4 regions of the Desulfobacter hydrogenophilus genome follow, and region 3 is predicted to be linked to each of the others. Evidence: predicted binding sites of a transcription regulator. Region 3 holds the regulator's gene; each other region holds the start of a gene.
The links. The regulator sigma-54, encoded in region 3, starts transcription at its own class of promoters, with help from an activator protein. The targets are predictions, from matches to a motif close to TNTGGCACANTTTCTGCTNT.

Region 1: EYB58_RS00635 (DVU0298 family protein) is a predicted target of sigma-54. The motif match lies at 2,047-2,066, and genes of this name have one in related genera.
Region 2: EYB58_RS18345 (periplasmic heavy metal sensor) is a predicted target of sigma-54. The motif match lies at 2,377-2,396, and genes of this name have one in related genera.
Region 4: EYB58_RS12665 (PEP-CTERM sorting domain-containing protein) is a predicted target of sigma-54. The motif match lies at 1,866-1,885, and genes of this name have one in related genera.

Annotation. Positions count from the first base shown of each region.
Region 1 covers NZ_CP036313.1:129,844-134,046, forward strand. The annotation lists gene EYB58_RS00620 (ferredoxin) at 1-147, shown strand, start outside; gene EYB58_RS00625 (transglutaminase-like domain-containing protein) at 512-1,192, opposite strand; gene EYB58_RS00630 (hypothetical protein) at 1,562-1,909, shown strand; gene EYB58_RS00635 (DVU0298 family protein) at 2,142-2,840, shown strand; gene EYB58_RS00640 (hypothetical protein) at 2,889-3,119, shown strand; gene EYB58_RS00645 (ferredoxin) at 3,119-3,316, shown strand; gene EYB58_RS00650 (sigma-54 interaction domain-containing protein) at 3,757-4,203, shown strand, end outside.
Region 2 covers NZ_CP036313.1:4,122,640-4,126,842, reverse strand. The annotation lists gene EYB58_RS18355 (heavy metal translocating P-type ATPase) at 1-1,819, opposite strand, end outside; gene EYB58_RS18350 (metal-sensitive transcriptional regulator) at 1,834-2,103, opposite strand; gene EYB58_RS18345 (periplasmic heavy metal sensor) at 2,458-2,931, shown strand; gene EYB58_RS18340 (SHOCT domain-containing protein) at 3,037-3,354, shown strand; gene EYB58_RS18335 (SoxR reducing system RseC family protein) at 3,407-3,889, opposite strand; gene EYB58_RS18325 (YHS domain-containing protein) at 4,124-4,203, opposite strand, start outside.
Region 3 covers NZ_CP036313.1:2,563,773-2,567,975, forward strand. The annotation lists gene rapZ (RNase adapter RapZ) at 1-454, opposite strand, end outside; gene EYB58_RS11345 (PTS sugar transporter subunit IIA) at 457-915, opposite strand; gene hpf (ribosome hibernation-promoting factor, HPF/YfiA family) at 930-1,463, opposite strand; gene rpoN (RNA polymerase factor sigma-54) at 1,477-2,919, opposite strand; gene lptB (LPS export ABC transporter ATP-binding protein) at 2,922-3,644, opposite strand; gene EYB58_RS11365 (LptA/OstA family protein) at 3,645-4,199, opposite strand; gene lptC (LPS export ABC transporter periplasmic protein LptC) at 4,168-4,203, opposite strand, start outside.
Region 4 covers NZ_CP036313.1:2,840,276-2,844,478, reverse strand. The annotation lists partial or broken gene EYB58_RS23965 (hypothetical protein) at 418-681, shown strand; gene EYB58_RS12665 (PEP-CTERM sorting domain-containing protein) at 842-1,717, opposite strand; gene EYB58_RS23215 (hypothetical protein) at 2,393-2,581, opposite strand; gene EYB58_RS12655 (hypothetical protein) at 2,721-2,936, opposite strand; gene EYB58_RS12650 (efflux RND transporter permease subunit) at 2,987-4,203, opposite strand, start outside.

The DNA.
Region 1 (4,203 bases), 2.4 Mb from region 3:
TGTGTGGAGCTTTGTCCAGAAGTTTTCGGGTTTGACGCCCAGGAGAACGTGGCATTTGTTATTATGGAGGAAGGAGGTTCCGAAGAATGTATTGACGAAGCGATAGAAGACTGCCCGGTTCAATGTATCCTTTGGAAGGATGAATAATGCACGATGTTCTTATTGTACTTTTTCATTCGCATACTGCATCGTTTGGTGTTTATGGGATGTAGGCACCCTGCAGGTCGGGCGCATGCAATTGTTTGAAAAAACAAAATACAGGTTTCAAATTCCCCCGGGGTTGACCTTAAACCGATAATTGGGACCCTAAATTGCCTGTTTAGAAAATTGTTGAGGGGGGGGGGGGGGGGGGGGGGGGGAGTAAGGCAGGGTGATGATTTTTTGTTATTGAGGCCTGCTATGTTAAATCAAGCAGATCAAACCGAGGTGTTTGAGGCGAGGACTACTCGTCTGACAAGCTCAGTTTTTCAGGTGAATGAGCACAGTAGACAATCCTTATAAACCTTATTTTTCATTTATCAGGATGCAGTGCCTTTGCCTCGGCATTGAAATCGCCTGAAATCCCACCCGATTCAAAATATCCGGGATAGGCGATCCGGTAGGCCTCCATAAGCCTGACCCAGGGCAGATCCGCAAAATGCCCATGGTCTTCAACATATTCCATATGCCGCTGCCCTTTGGCGTCAAAGGGGTGAAACACACTGTCTTCCCGGCCATCAAATTCCAGGGGCAGGACATCAAAAGCCTGGCACATGCTCAAGTTGAATGTCGGTGTTGCCTTGACCCATTTTTCTTCCAAAAAGATATCAGTATATCCGTGCCATTTAAAAAGATCCGTACCCATTTTTGCCTTGAGCTTGGGCGTGGTTAAATGATTCTTTACATCGGCAAATCCCAGCCGGGCCGGTATGGACTGAGCCCTGAGACAGGCGGCCAAAAGCACAGCCTTTGACACGCAAAAGCCCTTGCTTTCGGTCAGAATTCGGCTTGCCTTAAAGCCCTCTTGGTGATTAGGAATCTCATAGGGGTCATACCGGATCTGATCCCTGACAGCGTAAAAAATGCTTACAGCCTTTTTCACCGGGTTATCTGATGGTCCTGCATGCCGGGATGAAAATGCAATGATTTTTTCATGATCCGAATCAATAAAAAACGTCGGTGCACCATACAAGAAGAGCTGGTCAATATCCATATCTTTTATCCTGAAAATTAAATTGTGAATATAAATCCCAATTCCGGGGTTGCGCCACATGTCTGCTATACTGGTTACCTGTCCTTAAATCAATAGCGATACCTGTATCGAGACACATTTGTGTGTCAAACTTTGAGACAAATGAATCCTGGCTGTGTTTTCAACCCCGCCGAACATTTTTTCTCAAACCATTTGAAACACGCATTGGTAAGTCGTTTGATACGATTCAATGCTGTTTCTCCCGACGCCCTGAAAAAACAGGCAGGCCTGTACTTCTGGAATGAATCTTGTTTAAAAAATTAAAATCGTAATACGTTTCAATGGCTGACATAATTGAATCACACTAAAATTAAAAATGGAGTAAAATCATTGACACAACAAATTGATATCGCCGGCAATTTTGAAAAATTTGATTCCATTGTCATCAACGAAGTACAGCTTCTCCTGGCTGAGAAACGAACATCCCTTGCTGTTATGAGAACCGGGATTGCAGTGCTGGCCCTGCCCTTGTCCGTGATCGGACTTTTGATTGCCACCTCCAAATATTACAATATTTTCAACGTGCTGCACCTGGTTATCCCCTTTGGTATTCTCAACCTTGGATTGATCGTTCTGGGCTGCTATCTAATCACCCGGGCTATTATAAAAATGCACAGCTATGACAAACACATCCATGAACTCAAGGTCAAATTCAGTGCTTTAGGGCAGTTCATATAACGGCCATGGCCGACCTGGTCTTTCACCGAGTTCAGACCACAACAAATTATGTAAGAAACTAATAGGTTAGTTCAATTCTTTTATATAAAAAGAGCTCACAATGATAGGGTAAAGGTCAACAGCCAGGCATAAACCGGCCTGGCATAATTTGTGCTATTTTAACGTAAGTTAAGAACCGCATAGGATAATTTCAAAGGCGGTCAACCGCAATAACATTAAAAAGAGAACAGCCATGAAACCATACGGCAGAAAGACAAAAAAAAAGGTGGGCGAAATTCTTGCCTTAGGCAGTCGCAGCCAGGCCCTGGTTAGGCTTGCTCAGATTCCGGATGCCCAACTCACCGGACATCTGTTCTCTTATTTTTACAACAAGGAGGAACTGATCAAGTTCCGCAGCGGGACCGCCATGGGGGAGCTTGCTGCAAGGATTGCGGATCATTCCATGGAAAAAGCCAGAATAATTTTGAGACGGATCATGTGGAACTTGAACGACGAATCCGGCGGCATCGGCTGGGGATCACCTGAGGCTATGGGAGAAATTTTAAGTAAAAGCCCGGCCCTGGCCCGGGAATTTAAAAGCATCCTTTTTTCCTATCTGGATCACAAAGGCAACCACATTGAACATGAAATGCTACAGCGCGGCGTTTTGTGGGGAATTGGTACATATCTTGGTACAGCACCCAAAGATCTGACCGATATCACCAGAGAACAGCTCCAAGAGCATCTTTCTTCTAAAGATCCGGTAAAGCGTGGATATGCCATCAGGGCATTGTCTAATGCTCATGTTTTCGAATCCATGGGTCTGCCCAATGTTATCCAGACAGACAAAACAAACATTGATATTTACACTGGGTGGAATTTTACGGCTACCCGTATATCGGATATGCTTCATGCCTGCACCCCGGAACAGATCCTGGCCGGAAATGAATAATTACCAATTTTATTTACCCTGGTGTAAAACGATTAAAGAGAATTTGCCATGCTGAAAAAAAAATGTGACATAAACATCGTACGCACCATTGAGCTGGCTCATAAAATGATAGAACTGGCACAGATCGGATATGAACACCATGAAGATCCGGGATGCGGTGTGCTTTATGGGATTTTGCTGGATACAGGATACAAACTTCTTGATCTTGCAGAAAAAGAGAAACAGGCTCATATGTTAAAAGGCTGGTGGGTTGAATCCATTGACAAAGGAATGATTTGATGAGCATACAAAAGACACCGGTAATTGATCTTGGCTGCTGCAACCAATGCGGGGTCTGTATTGACGTGGCCCCCCATGTCTTTAAAATTAATGACGCAGGTTATGTGGATATACTATCCCTTGACAGCTATGAGGATGATGAAGATATCCTTGAAGCTGTGAAAAATTGTCCCAAAGACTGTATTTCCTGGGAGTAATTCCCCAAAAAAAATTTTCATTTCAATCATAAGGACCGCAGATTAAATAACTTGAACGAAATAGCTTGCCTTTTGGCCCATCTACTTCGTTGCATCAAAGATCCAATAGGCCTGTATTCAACCTTTAATGCGCCTTGTAGATGAACCAAAGTTCGGCGTTATTTCTGCCCAACTTATTTAATCTGCGGTCCTAAGGGCTTTGGGAAAAAATAAAAGCTACACATTTTGCGACAAAGTTTTATTCGTATTTAAGGCACGCAAATGGAGGATTTATTTTTTCCCAAAGCCCTTGTTGTTTGAACATTCATTGAGTATCCACCATTTTTCTTTTTACAGATGCAAAAAAACATTGCGCCTGATACACAAATGTGCCATTTAAAAGACCGTTTCAAGAACAGCCTGGTCTCGATTACTAAAAGCGCGTTGCCTGGAAATCAAAAATGGAAAAATTTACACATTCTCTGCTGGATCTGCACAATCTCAATCTTGTGGTGGACAATCTTAAAGTCGGCGTCATGGCACATACAACAAAGCGTATCATCACTGTTTTTAACAAAGAAGCAGAAAAAATTACCGGATATAGTAAAAAAGAAGTCCTGGGCAAAGACTGCCACAAAGTCTTCCAGGCGCCGTTCTGCGGTTCCAAATGTTCCTTTTGCGAAGATTCCCCGAAACTTTCCGGCGGAACCAAGGAATACCCGGTTACCATGGTCACCAAAACAGGGGAGACCCGCCATCTGGAAATGACCGTTTACTGCATCCAGGACCATGAAGGGGAAATCCGGGGGGTTGTAGCCTCATTCCGGGATATGACCGATTCCATACGTCTGTCCCTGAAAGCAGAAGATCTTTCCAATTTTGCAGGCATCATCGGCAAGGACAAAGCC
Region 2 (4,203 bases), 1.6 Mb from region 3:
ATAAGATGTCGGCTTCTGGAATATCGTTTGCAGAGATATTATTTTCAGTCATGAATTCAATATTGCCAAGCATCAGGTTTCTATCATTTACGTTTGCCCGAATGCCCCGGCCTGCCACTGCAGTAAAATCGTTCAGCTGATGGAAGGGCGTATCCAGCTTTTCATATTCTTTTACAATGGCGGCACCTAAAGAATGTTCAGATCCTTTTTCTGCTGATGCTGAAAACTGTAAAACTTCATTTTTTTCAAAACCGTTAAATGCGATAACATCGGTCACCTTTGGTTCACCCTCTGTGATGGTGCCGGTTTTATCAAACACAATGGTTTTAACCCGGCTGGCGATTTCCAAAGGTTGACCACCCTTGATCAAAATACCCAGAGAAGCCCCCCGTCCTGTACCGACCATAATTGCCGTCGGCGTTGCAAGTCCCAGGGCGCAAGGGCAGGCAATCACAAGTACTGCAATAAAAATTTTCAGCGCAAAGCTTATTTCTGCACCGCCGATAAACCAGGCACCACTTGAAACCAGGGCGATACCAATAACCACCGGAACAAAATAGCCGGCAATGATATCAGCCATTCTTGCAATAGGCGCCTTACTCCCCTGGGCCTCCTCAACCAACTGAATGATCTGGGCAAGCGCTGTTTCTTTGCCGACTCGGTCTGCGCGGTAACGAATCGTTCCGGTCTGATTCATGCTGGCACCTATAACCGTATCGCCGGCTGTTTTGTCAACCGGGATACTTTCCCCTGTCAACATGGATTCATCGACCGATGTGCGTCCTTCAAGAACAGTACCGTCCACAGCAATTTTTTCTCCAGGCTTTGCCAAGAGCACATCACCTGGAACAACTTGCTCAATCGGGACAATGGATTCCTTACCCTCTTTCACAAGGATAGCTGTTTTAGGCTGTAATCCCATCAGTTTTTTTATTGCGCCTGATGTTTTGCCTTTGCTGACAGCCTCCATATATTTTCCAACCTTTATTAATGCGATGATCACCCCGGCAGTTTCATAATACAGGTGCATCACAAGATCCGTCCTGCCTGTCAGTATCAGGACGGTATTAAACGCACTGTAAACGATAGCTGAGGTTGTACCTATGGCGATGAGAGAGTCCATATTTGGATGCCCCCTGAAAAGGGCAGGAAACCCTTTAACATAAAAATGGAGACCGCAGAAAATTATGGGAATCGTGAGGAATAGTTGACTCACAGCAAACGTTTTCGGGCTGTGCATCGGACTGATAAAGTCCGGAAGGGGAATGCCGACCATCTCAAGCATGGCAATAAGAAGCAATGGAATCGCAAAACCTATGGAAACAACAAGGCTGGTAAATTGCCGTTTAAGTTCTATGTTTTTCTTATTTTCAGACTCTTCTTCACCGGCTTCCACAAGTTGGTAGCCTGCTGTTTCAACCACATGGAAAATATCAGAAAGATCCAGTTCATTATCTGAAAAAGTTATACGGACTTTCTCGGTTGCCAAATTAACTGTTGCCGATTTTATCCCTTTCACATCGGCAATTGCATCTTCTACTCTCTTTACACATGCTGCGCAGGTCATCCCTTTGACGCCAAACGTCTTTGAATTTTCCGTCTTCTCAGGATATCCTTCGTATCCTGCTTTCTTTATTGCTGCTGTTAGATCCTCTATTTTAAATTTTTCAGGTTGGTATGAAACTTTCAACTTTTCTGTCGCAAAATTTACCGAAGCGTCTTTAACGCCCGGCACCTCTTTTGCGGCATTTTCGACATGACGAACGCATGCGCCGCATGTCATGCCATTGATATCTAATAGTTGGGTCTTAATACTCATAATGACCCCCCTTTTTATATTCGCTTGCTTAAGAGCTGCATTAATTCTTCAATCTTTTCTAAAATATCGTTTTCATTTTTTGACTGCACTACATGCATTAAGCAATGCTGCATATGTGATTTTAGTATCTCCTGCTCGACTTTGTGAACAGCCGCTTTAACTGCTTTGAGCTGAGTTAAAATGTCAACACAGTACCGGCCGTCCTCTACCATTTTTTTGATACCTTTAATCTGTCCTTCAATACGATTTAAACTGGGTATCTGGTCTTTATATCCGGGGTTCATGTGCCTCCTTTATAATTGATATGTCATACTATATACTATGCCCTGGTAGGGTATATGTCAAGGTCGGCATTTCCCATGTGTTCTTTGTAGGTTCTCAATAGACTTCGATGGTGCGATCTTTAATTGTAGCTTATATATCAATCAAGTAATCCAGCATCATATCCATGATATGGTGCCTAATAATTATCCGCCTTCTGCCTAAAAATTAACCAGTCAATTTTAATTAAGATTTCAAAAACATGGACATTGCATGTAATATCAGCACGATACAGTTTTGGCATAGTTGTTGAATTATACAATTACAAATGCGTTGGCATTGATTTTAGCAACCCAAATATAAAGGAGTTTATAGACATGACTAATCATTCAATCAAAAAAGTTTTTATTCTCGGAACCATCCTTCTTCTTACCGCTTTTGCAGCCTATGCATTTGCCCATGGCAGTGGCTATAACATGGGGGGCGGCTATCACAGGGGTGGTTACGGCATGATGGATGGCTACCATATGGGCGGCCACATGTGGAATGATCTGTCCGTGGAAGATCAGCAGATGATGCACGACCAGATGAATAAATTTTTCTCAGAAACTCAGGAGGTTAGAAGTGAATATTACCAGAAACGCGTCGAATTGAATAAGGAATATTCAAAGCCTGAGAAAGACCAGACTAAAATAGACACGTTAGAAAAAGAACTGTTTGATCTGTCTTCAAAGATTGAAAAAAAACGTTTTGACCATAAAAGAGAAATGCAGAAGCTTTTTTCTGACAAAGCCCCTGGTTTTAATTACGGCATGGGCATGGGTGGACACGGATACGGTGGCTGTTTCTAAACATTGATCACAATGTCGGGGTATACGTTTGACCTTACCCCGGCATTTAGTCTTTGGTTAAGTCGCCTGAGGAGATCTTCAATATTAAAATGAAAGCAGGTGAAGATGATGAAAAATATAATTTCCCTTGGCATATGGGTATTAGCCATACTATTTGTTTTTACAGGAAGTTCCATTGCCGGATGGGGTAACACCCAGGCCTTCTATCCAGGCGCTCACATGATGGGCGGCGGATATATGGGCTGGTCGATGATTTTTTTCTGGGTAATCCTTCTGGTTATATTAATCCTTGTTGTCCGGTGGATAATTAAGCTGAGCCAGTCAGACAATGCCCATCAGACCGCGTTGGATTTATTGAAAAAACGTTTGGCAAATGGTGAAATTGATATCGAAGAATTTAAAGAAAAAAGCAAATTTTTATGACCATCCCTTGATTATTAAAGTTACCACTACCAGAATATAAGCTATCTGTATTTCATTTGACCGGGATGTTACTGGAACCTGAAGAGACGATCTCCGTAATTTCCGGGACCAGTCCCTGGTCTGAATTCATGCGCTCGGATATTTTCCGGACAATGTAAAATCCGAAAACAAGACTGACAAATCCACCAATTATGGCTGAGATGCTGTTGTCGATCGTCAAAAAATCCCCAAGAGAAGAACCGATAAAGGCCCCTGCAATCAGGAAAATAACTGGGATCAAATAAAAAGCGGCATCCCCTTTCATGATTTTTGCCCGGCTCATACTGACCGTAACAATGTCCCCTTCCTCAGCACCTTTGGAATTGTGAACCCTGGCTTTTATTTTCGTTCCTGTCAGACAGGAGCGGCACTTGTCCACCTTCCCCGTATCACACCCTGAACAGGCACTTTTTCGATCCATGACGACCTGTGCAAATCCGTTCTTTTCTTTTTTAATAACAAGCCCTCTTGTATGCATCATATCTTCTTTTTTCATTGTTCGTCTCCTTTGCGTTGTACAGTCTGAAACTGTTTGTGACCACGGATATGCTGCTTGCTGCCATGGCAAGGTCTGCAAGACTATGATGCAACTGCCTTAAAAATATCAGGAACATGTCAAAGGATACCAGAACTCCAGCTGCATTAAACCGAGTCAGTGAAGCAGATAAAAACCGGTTATCCGGAAAACCAACCGGATCATAAAATATGTGACCGCGGCTTTCCGCTTTGTCTAATGGCAGCACTGGGACTTGCCGTTGGTGACTTTGTTCAATCGTTTCAAATAATTGTCCCACCATCTTTTGAGAAAAA
Region 3 (4,203 bases):
CTGCTTTAAGCTGATGCACATTGAAATTAGTAGTGTCAATGATCTGGTGGGCCAGTTTGCGGATGGCAGCCATCCCCTGTTTTTCAGACTTGATGCTGTCCAAAAGGTTCTTTTCATCTCCCAGAGGGTGGTGCCTTCGGGTTTGACTAAACCGTTTGACCAAGGTTTGGGTATCCGCTTCAAGGAATATGATGACCGGAGAAAACCCCATTTCTTCTAAAGCAGAGACGCCTGAAACAAACGTATTTGTAAAGGTTTTTGACCGCATATCCATCACAAAGGCTGCACCCTTAACCTTGGCGCTTTCTCCTAACGGAAGTTCAAGCACCTTTGGCACAAGTTCCATGGGCATGTTGTCAATGCAGTAAAAGGATGCATCTTCAAATGCCTGGGCGACAGTTGTCTTCCCGGAACCTGAGATGCCGGTGATGATATAAACCTTGAGGTTTTCCATTGTCAAAATTCTTCGTCATTCTCCAGAATGATTTGATGAATCTGTTCGGTTGAACCTGCCGATAACAGTCGTTCTTTAAACTGAGCCATTTTCAGCAGCTTTGAAATCTGGGCAAGAACTTTCAAATGCCCCCCTGTGGAATGTTCGGGTGTTAAAAGCAGAAAGAAAAGATGGACCGGTCGGTTATCCAAAGAATCAAATTCGATTCCTTTGATGCTGCGCCCAAATCCCACAGCAATAGATTTCACCGTCTCCAGTTTGCCGTGGGGTATCGCGATTCCACCGCCGATGCCTGTGGAACCTAAATGTTCCCGTTCCAGCAGGACTGCTGTAACATCTTCGATTTCGGCCCCTGCCACGGGTGAAACAGCCCGGGACAGTTCTTCTATAGCCTCCGATTTGTTTTTGGCTTTCAGGTCTGCGATAATAGCGTCCAGCTTTAGAATGTCACTGATTTTCATTGGTTCCGACCATCCTATCCTTGGGGAGCGATTAGTCCCAATTTTCCGTTATTATGTTTATAAATCACATTGACTTGTTCTGTGCGGGCATTCGTAAATACATAAAAAGATTTTTTGCCCGATTCCAGTTCAATCACCGCGTCTTCAATGTCCATGGGTTTTGTTTCAAGAGGCTCTTCAATAATATCGACCACGTCTTTGGGTAGTGGTTCATCTATGCTGAACTCCCGGGTATCGGTCAGGCTTGTCTTATTGCCTGACATGTGTTTTTTTTCTTTTTCCTTGTGTTTTGTGATTTGGCCTTTGATTTTATCCGCTAAAATATCAATGGTGGCATACATGCTTTCGGACGCTTCCTTTGCATGGATGTTAAGCGTCCCGCTGGTTAAGGTGAGTTCGGCAATATGTCTTATTTTTTCAACGCTTAAGACTACATTGGCCTCGGCCGGACCATCCAGCATCTTGTCAAACCGTTTAAGTTTTTTGTGTACATAGGATTTCAGGGAATCAGATGCTTCTATTTTCTTGAACGTGATGGTAACCTGCATAGATTAGCTCTCCCTATAGTTGTTTTCGTTTATTGGACGGCAGAATATTGAGCACCTTTCTGTATTTTGCCACGGTTCGCCGGGCAATCTGAATGTCTGACTCCTGCAGAATTGCGGCGATTTTATCATCACTTAAAGGTGCGTTGGGATCTTCATTGTCAATGAGTTGTACTATTCTCTCCTTGACACTGGCCGATGCCATGGAAGGCCCATCACCGCGCCCTATGGAACTATTGAAAAAATATTTCAACTCAAACAGTCCCTGGGGGGTGTACGCATATTTGTTAGTGGTCACCCGGCTGATCGTAGACTCATGCATTTCAATATCTTCGGCAATATCTTTTAAAATTAAAGGCCGAAGATAGGCAATGCCCTTCTCAAAAAATTCTCTTTGAAATTTTATGATGCTTTCCATGACCAGATAGATGGTTTTCTGGCGTTGATGAATGGATTTTATCAGCCAGGAGGCGGACTGCATCTTTTCATTAAGATAGGTCTTGGTTTCCTTGGGGATTTTTTTGCCGGTGGCCACAGCGTCCCTGTAGAATCTTGAAATTCTTAATTTGGGAAGGCCGTCATCGTTCATAACAATTTTGAAGTCATCACCGATTTTGTAAACGTAAATGTCAGGGGTGATGTAGGCGGGTTCATCTGTAGTAAATTTCCTGCCGGGTTTGGGTTCAAGAAATTGAATAATTTTCACTGCGGCCCGTACATCATCAACGGAAATTTTAAGGGCCTTGGCAATTTTTTTGCTGTTCCTGTTTTCCAGATTTTTTAGATGATCCGTAATGATCCGGGTGATGATCTCGTTTTCAATGCCAAGTTGCCGGACTTGAATCAAAAGCGTCTCGCACAGGTTTCTGGCACACACCCCGGGGGGGTCAAAGGTCTGGAGCACAGCCAGCACCTTTTCAACGGTTTGGATGTCGGCCTTGGCGGCCTGGGCCACTTCCTCCACGTCGGCGCATAAATATCCGTCCCGGTTCAGATTGCCAATGATGACGTGACCAAGGCGTTCCTCTGTGTCCGGCAGATCCGAAAGCATCAACTGCCACTTCAAATGCGCCTCAAGGGTTTGTTTCTCAGAGGTGAAAGCCTCGTAATTGGGGGCTTCGCTGTTTTCAGACTCCGTGTATATTCTACCGGTGGAGTTATATTCATTAATATAGTTTTCCCAATCCGTATCCGAGCGCACCCGCTCTTCAATCGTAACTTCCTTGACAGGGGCTTCGGTTTCGGTTTCCCGGGTTTCGGTTTCCTGGGCAGTGATGGCTTTGTCAGAGGTTTCATCAATGGAGACTTCGTCAAGCGCCGGATTTTGCTCCATTTCCTGCTGGATCATTTCGGCAAGTTCAAGCCGGGATAGCTGAAGCAGTTTGATGGCTTGCTGGAGCTGGGGTGTCATGACCAGCTGTTGAGTCAATGCAAGGCTTTGTTGTAATCCAAGTTCCATGATTAAAGTCTAAAGTTGTCTCCCAGGTAAATTCGTTTGGCTATTTTGCTTGAAATAATTTTTTCCGGCGGACCTGATTCCATAACCACGCCCTGGCTCATGATGTAAGCTGTGTCGCATACGCCTAATGTTTCCCTGACATTATGGTCGGAAATTAATATTCCGATGCCTTTGTTCGTAAGCTGGGATATAATCTGCTGGATGTCAATGACAGCCAAAGGATCAATACCGGCAAAGGGTTCATCCAGCAGGATGAACAAGGGATCTGTTGCAAGCACCCTTGAAATTTCCAGACGGCGTCTCTCTCCACCGGATAAGGAGGCAGCCTTTTGACCGGCTAAGGCCAGTATCCCCAGTTCTTCCATCAGGTTTTCGGCTTTTTGGTTGATATTCGTAACTTTTTTATCAATAACCTCCAGAATGGCCGTTATATTTTCCTTGACGGTCAGTTTTTTGAATATAGACATCTCTTGGGGTAGGTAACCAATGCCCTTTCTTGCCCTCACATACATGGGGTCTCGGGTAATATCCTCCCCGTCAAGATGAACAGTTCCTTTTTCCGGCCGGATCATGCCAACGGTCATATAGAAGGTGGTGGTCTTGCCGGCACCGTTAGGGCCCAAAAGCCCGGTCACCCGGCCCTGGTCCACACTCAAGCTGACCTGATCCACTACGGTTTTACCGCCATAGGTCTTCACAAGATTTTCCAGTACCAATCGACTCATCTATAAAGACCCGTCTTGGTCTTCGGCATCAAAAAAGGCTTCAACCTTGGTTTTTTCTGTACTTTCCACAACCACCCGGTTCTGGACCTTAAACAGGGTGATCTTTTTGCCGGTGATCCAGCTTTTTCCCGTAAGCAGACGGGCTTGTTCCCCGGTGAGTACCAGTATCTCATCTGCAGTGTCATAATCCGCCTGATCTGAGAATGCTTTGCGTTCCCCTTCGGTATATTCCACATTGCCCGTGGCAAGAATTCGTTTAACGTTTGACTGGCCTTCCTTTTTAGTCTTTGAGGTATGGAAAAACACCTTGACCGAATCTGCTAAAAGCACACTGTCTGCCCGAACTGCTTTCACTTTTCCCATGAATTCCACCATGGACTGGTCTTTGCTGGCGATCATTTTATCCGAAGTGATTTTCAGGTCAGCCGGCGGCTGCTGTTTATCAGCGGTTTTGTTTTCCTGGGCTGCCAAGGATACTTGTGTGAAAAGAGACAACAGTATCAGCAATAAACCCAAAGAGATATTATAATATGTTGGAATTCTGACTATTTTCACTAAA
Region 4 (4,203 bases), 280 kb from region 3:
TTCAACCCACTTGCGTCCGCACAGGTCGCAAGGTTTCAGGAGAAAACCGATCCTGAATCTCAAGGCTTAGTCGGGAATCGACTGTAAGGTGAAGAGAAGAAGACATTTTACTCGGTGTGCATGGGACACCTTTCTCCGGTAAATAAAATTCTGCCATCTTTTAATCGGCCTCCTCAATTCGTTGAAAGATGGACCTAATATCTCATGGATTTTGCCTTAGAAAAAGATGGGGTTCATAGAGCGCTTACACTGTTAAAGAATGCTGCTAAACTGAGACATAACCCTTCCCTCTGGCTGCCCTGGAACTATAAAACCGCTTCAATAAATTGACAAATAGGAAAGGAGCGGTGAAATTTTATCCCCATCCTTTGACAAATTTTGTCTGCTAAAAAAGCTATACGCATGCTTGCCGAAGGGACACGGGTAATCGAGGGCGCTTGCCGGCATCTTGTAAAAGATCGTATGGGGATCACTGGTGCCAAATAGGGTCTTCAAGGCACTGAAGCCGTATTGCGCCTGCGAGCCTTACGGGCGAGCAAGGATTTTGATAAATACTGGCTGTTCCATGAGGAGTATGAATTCAAGCGAAATCATCAGGATCATTATGCGGATGGTGTCTTTCCTGCCACTACAAACTCAAGGCCAACGCAAAGAAAGCCAAAGCTGCGGGTTATTAAATAAACTCAGCGGAAAAATGAGACAAAGAAGAACAACCCAAAGTGCCGGTAACTTAAAAATACAAAAGAGCCACACCCAATTAAAATAACAACAGGTAGATGTTGAACAATCAACACCTACCTGTTTTAAAAATCAACTAAATTGTTTATTCAATTGAAATCCACTATCTGTTTTTTCGAGCAACACCTGCTATACCCAGCAGACCAAAACCCAACAACATTATAGTCGTTGGTTCTGGAACAGCTGAAATACTGAAACTGGCATCATGCCTGGCATCAATCGTATAAAGCACGTCGTCTGTTGTCCCTGGATTTTGATCGAATGCTTCGTTATCGGTATCTCCTGCAGTGTATCCAAGCAACCATCCAATATCCACATATTTTTCTTTGAGATCGTCACCGGTTATAGCTTCATACCAAAAATCATTTTTCAGAAATGTAAACTCACCATGCAAACTATAGTCACCACCCGTGAATGTAAGAGTACCTGCTTCAAAGTTAGAATGCCCTACGCCACTACTGATTTCAACTGTAGCAACCAATTCACCGTCACCGAAATTTGCATCATCGCTTGTGCCAAGTCCACTTCCATGCGTTGCTGTCGTATAGCCATCATCTAAGTAAAAGTTAATCGTTCCTTCCGTGTACTTAGTAGTAATGCTATCGGTTGTGATTCCTTCATTGATCTCCACAACTTCACCTACAAAATCCTCCCAGGTAAAAGTGAATTGATATGTGAAGTTCAACCCCTCAGTATCTAATGGAGCTTCAACGGGAAGTAAGGTCGTTATATAAGCGTTACCCTCATCGTTAAACTTATCTCCTACTGTTAAAGTGCCATCTTCATTTGTATCGTATTGTGTAGATGTTGTATTCGCAAGATACTGCAGTTCATTAAAATCGTACGTTAAGCTATCACCATCCGTATCGCCAATCCAGTCCGTCCCTATATCTAGATAACTATTAAGTGCGAAAGCTGTATTTGCTAAAAAGCAACTAAATATAACCACCAATAAAACCGACAAAAAATTCTTCTTCATTTATTCACCTCAATCATCTAAGTTGTTTTTGACAAAAATTTAATTTTGGGTTAATTGTTTTTTTAATCAATACTCACTAAAAATTCTATCACCTCCTTCTTTAATCTCTAATTGTACCAAGTAACTTCCTGATATCTGACATATTTGGACTGCAATTAAGGTGCCAAGGATTAAGTATTTTTTAATTAGCATAATTAAAGAGACATGATACTTAATTGCTGGCGGTTCTACATAAGGTGGATTGCAAGTTAGGAAAGAGCGTTCTAAGATTATTTCTATTTCCTGATTCGATATAGGTTAACTTTATAAATTGAGAGAGTGTTTTAATCTCAAAACTATTTTTAGCTGAATAGGTCAAAAAGGTTATGCTTTTGTATAAAATTTTCTATAAAAATAGAATTTTTTTACCATAATAAGACTTGGTTTGAAAAATGCAGCGGACATCTTAGTAAAAATCATACCCCTGAGGGCCAGTGATCATAATCAATATCCACCTCACGATTGCCACTTCTTTAAAAACGACATTACATTCCGGGTCAAATGTGGGACATTACGCACCGATGTCATAAACGGGAATATCTACTCAAGTTCGCTAGAGACCGACGACGGTGACTGCTGTGGCTTTTTGAAGTCAGGAAGCGGTACGGCCTGGTAATACTCAATTATACAATCACGTCAAACCACATTCATCTGCTTGTAGCACATGATGCGGACCGAAAGACAATACCCGACTCCATGAAACTGGCCGCTGGTAGAACCGGACAGGAAATCAATATCCGTCATGCCGTATATTTCTTCCTGCTGCTTTCTGATGGCGGACAGTGCTCTATCAATCTCCAAAGCAGACAGATTATTAATCTGCACTGCTGATTTACCGGTAAACGAAGAAATAATTCTGCGCCGGTCCGTCTCGCCGAATAATCCTTTTAAACTCGTCAGGAAAGAGGAGGAAGCTCATCATGTGGCGAAACTGCGGGGAATCACACTCCGGAATCTGCTCCAGTCATTTTGCCAGCACCCATCCGTCGTCTAAGAGTTGTTCCCGTTCCGATCCGGCAAGTTGTTTTATGGCCGTGAGGACCCTGATAACAAAAGCAAATTCTTTCCATCTATTGGTGCTGTAAGTGGTTCCGGCGCTACCCACACCCGCGCACGGTATCCTGTAACCATGGAGAATCTTCAAGAAAGGGTTCTTCAGACTATGCTTAGATCGCTCCAATACCCTCTCCCTTTTTTTGGATTCGCTGATATTACTGGAAGACAAAAGTACTACTCTGAAGGTCTCTGTACCAGCTTTTTTTTTGTGTATAAAAGCATCAGGGCCGGCAGAATAATAAGATCACACACCATAGCTGATATCATAATCACAGCACTTAAAAAACCAAACTGAATAGTGGGAACAAAACTTGAGAATACCATCACCCCAAAACCGCAACAGAGTATAAATGAAGTCAGCATAATGGGTTCGCCTTTGAGCCTCACTGCATTCATGGCTGCTTCACCCATGTTCATGTCCTGATTCCGGGCAGACTGATATACAGACAAAAAATGTATGGTGTCATCTACGGCAATGCCGATGGCGACGGCAGATATGATGGCAGTCGCCGTGTTCAATGGAATCCCCATAAGCCCCATAAGCCCCAAATTGAACAGAATCGGCAATAAATTGGGGATCAAAGAAAGAAGCCCAAGCTTAAATGATTTAAACACAATAAAAAGAATGCCGAAAATAATGATAAAGGCCAGCAGCAGGCTGTTTACCTGGCTGTCAACAATATTTTTTACCAGTTTGTTAACCAGAAATGTCTTCCCTGTCATTCTGATCTCAAGATCCTGATCGTCTATCTTATTTTCGATGAAATTCTGGATCCCGCTGATATACGCTTCAAGTTTTTTGGAACTGTGCTCGGAAATCCTGGCTGAAATCCGGGTCCATGAATAGGAGTCGTTTAAAAAATTATAAATCTCATCGCCTCCGTAAATCAGCATATATTGGGCAATCATTTCTCCGGATTCAGGAATGGTATAAAATTGAGGATCTTCAGCATGAAAGGATTTATTCATCTGCTTGATAAAGGTGTTGACTGATGTGGTGGTTCCCACAATGGGCAAACTCGCCAAATAGGTTTCAACACGGTCTATTATCCTAAGGGTTTCAGGCGTTATAAGGCTTTCACCATTTTTATGTTTAATGGAAATTTCTATTGTATTGACACCGTTCAGCCGGGTATCGATAAAATTAAAATCCCGGTAAACCGTGCTGCTTTTTTTAAAATATTCGATTAGATTTGTTTCAACTTCCACCTTAGAGACGCCTATAACAGATCCTGCAACCAATAAAACAGAGACCAATAGAATCCAGTGCTTTTTTTGTATGATAAATAAAGAAAGTTTCGTTGAAACTTTTGATAAAATGTTTTCCCGAATTTTGAAATCCTTGACGATAAATTCCGTATGGCGAAAAAAATAAATGGATAGGGGGATCA